2 linked regions of the Prosthecobacter debontii genome follow. The protein of the gene in region 2 interacts with the protein of the main gene of each other region in a pairwise test. Links are inferred from orthologs where the notes say so. Each region holds a gene or a part of one and is shown on either strand. Other genes may lie near its edges. The genes, in order: B5D61_RS17960 and rplK.

Evidence for each region.
Region 1: the proteins of rplK (region 2) and B5D61_RS17960 interact in binary tests that used the Escherichia coli proteins (3 or more experiments, as listed by UniProt). The link is inferred for Prosthecobacter debontii from one-to-one orthologs.

The regions. Positions count from the first base shown.
Region 1 is NZ_FUYE01000013.1:146,038-149,283, reverse strand. Bases 319-3,246 are described here. They hold B5D61_RS17960 (50S ribosomal protein L11 methyltransferase), read right to left. Parts: upstream 2,245-3,246; coding sequence 1,393-2,244; downstream 319-1,392. Other genes in these bases: B5D61_RS17945 (flippase activity-associated protein Agl23), read left to right, coding at 2,634-3,246; B5D61_RS17965 (cytidine/deoxycytidylate deaminase family protein), read left to right, coding at 983-1,396; B5D61_RS17970 (hypothetical protein), read right to left, coding at 557-796; B5D61_RS17975 (porin family protein), read right to left, coding at 319-390. Also shown: more of B5D61_RS17975, read right to left, coding at 1-318. UniProt on the Escherichia coli protein: Methylates ribosomal protein L11.
Region 2 is NZ_FUYE01000006.1:347,152-350,423, reverse strand. The notes cover bases 13-2,966. They hold rplK (50S ribosomal protein L11), read right to left. Parts: upstream 1,726-2,966; coding sequence 1,300-1,725; downstream 13-1,299. Other genes in these bases: tuf (elongation factor Tu), read right to left, coding at 2,877-2,966; secE (preprotein translocase subunit SecE), read right to left, coding at 2,403-2,624; nusG (transcription termination/antitermination protein NusG), read right to left, coding at 1,787-2,356; rplA (50S ribosomal protein L1), read right to left, coding at 554-1,252; rplJ (50S ribosomal protein L10), read right to left, coding at 13-530. Outside these bases: more of rplJ, read right to left, coding at 1-12; more of tuf, read right to left, coding at 2,967-3,272. UniProt on the Escherichia coli protein: Forms part of the ribosomal stalk which helps the ribosome interact with GTP-bound translation factors.

The sequences.
Region 1 (3,246 bases), on a different replicon or contig from region 2:
GAAGAAGCCGGTCGGAGAGGTGTATTGGCCAGCGTAGTTGGTGTAGTCACCCACGGTGCGGGCAGAATAAGCGGCGCTACCACTGCGGACGGATGGACGGCTCAATTCACGCGCGGTCTGATAGTCAGTCGTGCGCTGGCCCATGGCGGAGTCTTCGTTGGAGCGATAGATGCCGCTGTCATAGTCATAGGTCACATCACCATCGCGAGTGCCTGTGGTGGCTGCTTTTTCCGCTTTTTGACGGGCGCGTAGATCGTCGAAGAACAAACCTGTCTGTGTGGGAGAAGCGCCGTATTGAGCGAGGACAGAAGAGACACCAGCCATCTGCACAACACCTAAGGCAAGAGCGATCAGCGATGAGCGGCGGAGGGAGGTTAATCGTGCAAACATACGGTTGGGGGAGAGAAAACGCAGAGAATCGGAGAAAATTCCAATTCGATGAAAATCGATAAAAGCAACTGTGATGCCTGTTGTCCATCCTAAAAAGCACCTGAACAGTGAACGGATTGGCACAAAAATCACATTTATACCAATCCGAGTCGTCCAAAGCCGCGTTTTAGCGCCCCAATGGGATCCATTCCACCGGACCGTTCAGCCCCTCATCAGCCTCAGGCATAAGCCATTGGCGACGACTCAACGCCCCACGAGCATCCCCGAAGTCCAACTCCAACTGAACATCCCCATCTCGGCTGGAAAGCAAGTTTCTGCGCCGCACCAGCGGCCCCTCATCGGCGTGAATCACGTGCTTCAACTGACGGAACAAACGAGAGATTTTGGTGTGTCGGAGTTGGTTCATGGGTGACGCAGAATTCAATTGCGTGGCGCATGGAATAGTTCTTTTGAACAGCGTGTCAATCACTCATTTGAACAGTTATCACAATTGTTTTGATTTTTGCCTTCTTCGTTGACGATTTCCGCCGCGAGGGTGTGTATCAGCCCTATGCCAGGTCACAAAACCCGCCTATCCATCCCCGAATACGCCATGGCCCTCGCCCACGTGGCCAGCCTGCGTTCTGAAGATCCTTTCCGGAAAGTCGGCGCTGTCGCCATCGACTTTGACAACCGGGTCATCGGCACCGCCTACAACGGCCTCGCCCCGGGTTACAACGCCTCACCTGAGTTTTGGAACGATCGTGACGTCCGCCGAAAATACATGCTCCATGCCGAGGTGAACCTGTGCAGCCTCTTCACCCGAGGGAATGTCAAGTTGGTCGCCTGCACGACAAAGCCCTGCACCAGCTGCATGCAAATGCTCTGCGCTTATGGAGTGAAAGAAGTCTATTACCGGGATGATTATCCCGAGTCCGAGGCGGATGCCATCGCCGCTCGGTATAGCATCCAACTCGTGCAATTGACCGACTACCCGCAAATCGTCGCCACGCTGGATCAACCCTAGGCTTGGGGGGCGGTGCCGCAGGCGGAGACCCATTTCCCGCGAGTCACGACGCGGTCCCAGGTCACGCCGAGGCGGGACGCAACCGCCAGACAGGACTCTGCCTGGGATTTTAAGATCCCCGAGACCATCAAGGTGCCTCCAGGCCGCACCGCGCGAACAATCTGAGGAAACCCGGCCTCGAGAATGTCGTAAAAGATGTTGGCGATGACGATGTCGTATTGTTCACGCGCCTTCCATTCCAGAATATCGGTTTCGGTAAAGCGGATGCCCGGTGTGTCATTGCGCTCGGCATTCTCTTGAGAAACTTCTACGGCCTTGGGATCAAAGTCGCAGCCCCAGACTTTCGTCGCGCCTAGTTTCATCGCGGCGATAGCCAGGATGCCACTGCCGCAGCCGAGATCGGCCATCTTCCATGCGCGGCCTTGATAGGGGGCCGCCGCATCCACCAGCATGCGCAACACGGTGGCAGTCGTCGCATGGTGACCGGTGCCAAAGGCCATATCGGCAGGGATGGCGATCACTTCTTTACCCACGTGCTCTTTCTTGGCCTTCTTCATCTCAGCCGCTGTGCGTGCAGAGCAGATCACCAGTTTACCCCGCACTTGGATGGGAGGCATATTGGTCTGAGCCATCGCAGCCCAGTTGCGGTTCTTCACTTCGCGGACCGTGCCGCCAAACATCTTTTTCACCGCATCCACATCCCGCTGCTTCTCGGCATAGACCTCAACACGGATCGTGGTGCGCCCAGGCACGGTGGTGATAACGAGGTTCAGGGACGGATTTCCGGCGAATCTTTCCTCCCAGGCATCGCTCCATTTTTCCGAGGATAGCTTGGACCAGACAAACATGAAATGTGGGAACGATGTTTTGAGTAATCCCTCCAGCCTTTTCTTTTCGAAAGCTGGAGCGGGTGACGCGATTCGAACGCGCGACATCTTCCTTGGCAAGGAAGTGCTCTACCACTGAGCTACACCCGCCTTTGAAAAGCTGGAGCGGGTGACGCGATTCGAACGCGCGACATCTTCCTTGGCAAGGAAGTGCTCTACCACTGAGCTACACCCGCTTTTCTTGGTGGGCCGGAATCCTGGAGCAGAATACGACAGGTGCAAGCAGATAATTCAAGTTTTTCACGTTCATGTCTCACTCATGCGGAGATGAGAGTCTTTAGCGGGTCAAGTGGCGCATAGGATCATTTTCCTGCTGGCACCAGCGTCTGGAGCCGCCATGGTAGAATGCAATGGCCCCCCGAAAAGAAGTCACTCTCTCCCTGCTTACCTTTTTGATCCTGGTCGTCGTGGCTCTAGGCCTGGCCTACTCCTATCGCTTTCAGGGCCTGGAGTTGCGCCCTATGCATACGGATGAAGCCATCCTGGGAATGAAGCTGGCGGAGACCTGGAATACCGGGCACTTCACGTATGACCCGAAGGACTTTCACGGCCCCGCCCTGCATCAGGTCAGCCTGCTCTGGTCAAAGCTGGCAGGCTGGGGTGATCCCACCACCTGGACAGAGGCGAATCTGCGCATGGTCACCGTCATGTGCAGCATGGCTCTACTGCTGGTCACCCTGCTCTTTGCCGATGCCCTCGGCCGCTACGGCACCGCCATCGCCATGCTGCTGATGGCGTCGTCGCCGATGATGGTCTTCTACAGCCGCTACTTCATCATGGAGATGCTGCTGGTGCTGCTCATCGCATTGACTCTGGGCTGCTTCTGGCGGTATTCTCAGGGCGGCACGCGCTTATGGCTGGTCTTGGGCGGCTGCGCTCTAGGCTTCCAGCACGCTACCAAGGAGACTTTCATCCTCAACGTAGGCGCTGCCGTCGTAGGCTGGCTCGTCGCCCGCAGCCTGA
Region 2 (3,272 bases):
TAAGCAGCGGCGGACTCGCCAGCGGCGTCGGCCTTGGCCTTGAGCACGCGTGCCAGGGAGGCAGCAGGCTCGTTGAGGAGGCGGACCAGAGCGGAGGCAGGTGCCTGAAGGACGCCAAGTAACTGGGCCTGGAGGGTTTCCTTGGAAGGCAGATCTGCCAGAGCCTTGATGCCGTTCGCGTCAAGAAGAGCGCCGTCGAGGACGCCAGCCTTGATCTTAGGCTTCTCGAACTCAGCCGCGAAGTTCTTCATGATCTTGGCAGCTGCGCAGACGTCCTGAGCACCGGTGACGAAGGCGCTCTGGCCCGTCAAGAAAGGTGCAAGGGACTCTGGATAACCGGCGCGCTCAGCAGCCTTCTTCACGAGAGTGTTTTTGAAGACGTGGATCTCAGCACCGGTGGGGGCCAAGCGCTTGCGCAGCTCAGCGAATTTGTCCACGGTGAGACCTGTGTAATCCACGACGAAGAGGAACGGGGAGGAGTTGACCCGGCTCAGCAGGTCTTCAATGAGGAGTGTCTTTTCAGCTTTCATAGGTGTCTTGTCTTCCTCAGGGATTACAGTTTCACATACTTGGAGACATCAATGCGCAGAGCGGGCGACATCGTCGCAGCCAGCGTGATGCTGTGCACATACTTACCACGAGCGGTGGCAGGCTTAGCACGGACGATCGCGTCGATCAAAGCATTGCCGTTCTCAGCCAGGGCGCTGACGTCGAAAGCGACTTTGCCGATGGTGGCGGCGATGTTGCCGTTCTTATCCAGCTTGAAGTCCACACGACCGGCTTTCACCGCCTTCACAGCACCACCGACGTCGTCGGTCACGGTGCCTGTTCTTGGGTTAGGCATCAAACCGCGAGGTCCGAGTTGCTTACCGAGCTTACGAACTTCATTCATCGCAGCGGGGGTGGCGACGGCGACATCGAAATCCATCTGACCATCTTTCACCTTGGCGATGAGATCTTCGAAACCGACCAACTCAGCTCCGGCGGCCTTGGCGGCTTCAGCGGCTGCGCCGACAGCGAACACGGCGACGCGAACCGTTTTACCAGAACCATGAGGCAGCGGGCAAGTGCCACGGATCATCTGGTCGCCCTTCTTCGGGTCCACACCCATGTGGAAGGACAGAGTCACCGTTTGGTTGAACTTCGTGCCTGGGAATTTGCGCACGAGTTCGGCAGCTTCTTCGAGTGAGAAGATCTTTCCTGCCGGAACCATTTCGGCAGCTTTCTTGTATCTTTTGCTTCGTGTTATCATGTGGTGTGCAGTGCTGGCGAGCGGTCTTCCGTTCTCCTGCGGTTGAATTAGTCGATGATGTCGATGCCCATCTGGCGGGCGGTGCCTGCCATGATGCGGGAGGCGCGCTCGAGGTCCTGAGTGTTCAGGTCCACGATCTTCATTTTGGTGGCTTCCAGAAGCTGGGCCTTGGTGATCTTGGCCACTTTCTTCTTGGCGGCTTCACCGGAGCCGGAGGCGATGTTCGCCACCTTCTTCAGGATGTTAGACGCTGGAGGCTGCTTCGTGATGAAGGTGAAGCTCTTGTCTTTGTAAACCGTGATGACGGTTGGGAGGACATCACCGCCAGCCTTCTGGGTGGCTGCGTTGAACTCCTTACAGAATGCCATGATGTTCACGCCAGCCTGACCGAGCGCAGGACCGATGGGCGGAGCAGGGTTGGCAGCACCAGCCTTGATCTGGAGCTTGATGAGTTTGACGATTTCTTTGGCCATGTTTTGTGTTCGCTTACTTGAGATTGAGGAGAGAGGCTGGCACGGAGCCAGGGCATCAGGACTAGGCTTTTTCCACCTGCCAGTATTCCAGATCCACGGGGGTGGAGCGGCCGAAGATATTGACAGAGACACGCAGCACGCCGCGCTCAGGATCGATTTCTTCGATGATACCGTTTTGGCTTTCGAAAGGCCCGTCTGCCACACGCACGGTATCTCCCACGGAGAAGGCGATTTTTGGCACCACGGATTCATCCTTATCACGGACCTGGGCCAACATGCCATCCACTTCACGCTGACGCATGGGGATCGGGTGGTCCTTGGTGCCGGCAAAGTTCAGCACGCCATCGGTTTCCTTCACGAAATACCAAGTCTTATCCACCAGCTGATTGTGCTCATTGAGCAGGTAGCAGTTGGCAATGACGTAGCCGGGGAAAAATTTCCGATTGGTTTCGGAGCGCTTGCCCTTTTTCACTTCGGAGACGCGTTCCGTGGGCACCAGCACTTCATAAATGTAGTCCCCCATCTCTTCGGTCTGGATACGGCGCAACATGCTGTCCCGGACTTTTTGCTCAAAGCCGGAGCGCACATGGATCACATACCATTGATCGCGAGGGGCGGGGATAGCTCCCATATAGTCAATCGGTGGGGGAAAAATTAAAAAAGAAAGGTGGCTGTAATCAGCCAGCGACCGCTTTTGCCATGGCCTCGAAAGCGCCACGCAGAGCTGTGTCAAAGAAAGCCACGAAGGCACCGAGCAGAATCATCGCAATGAAGACGACGATGGTGGAGTCAATGAGCTCCTTGTATTTAGCGAAACCTTTTTCTTTGGAATCCCAAGGCCAACTGGCTTTCTTGAGTTCGATATAGACTTCACCAAGGTAGGTGCGGATGCGGCTCATGTGAATCAGGCTTTACTGAAGAATATTCTAACCAAAGTGCAGGATGGCAGGCCAGGAGGGATTCGAACCCCCGACACGCGGTTTTGGAGACCGCTGCTCTACCAGCTGAGCTACTGACCTGTTTGAAGGGAATTTTCCTGCAACTGCGAAGTTAACCGTTCTGCTTGCTTCTTCGGGGAGGAAGGAGCCGCTGTAAAACCTGTGCGCCAGATTCTACAGCGGCTTCACGACAAGCGAAACGAAAAACGCAGATTAGTCGAGGATGTCAGCCACACGGCCGGCACCCACAGTCTTGCCACCCTCACGGATAGCGAAGCGGATGGTCTTCTCCATGGCGATCGGGGTGATCAGCTCGACGGTGATCGAGACGTTGTCACCAGGCATCACCATTTCAACACCTTCAGGAAGGGTCACGCTGCCAGTCACGTCCGTCGTGCGGAAGTAGAACTGTGGGCGATAGTTGTTGAAGAAAGGAGTGTGACGGCCGCCTTCGTCCTTGGAAAGAACGTAAACTTCAGCCTTGAATTTGCGGTGAGGCTTCACAGTGCCTGGCTTAGCGATGACCTGACCGCGCTCAATGTCGGTCTTCTTCACGCCACGCAGAAGGAGACCCACGTTGTCACCTGCACGACCTTCGTCGAGCAGTTT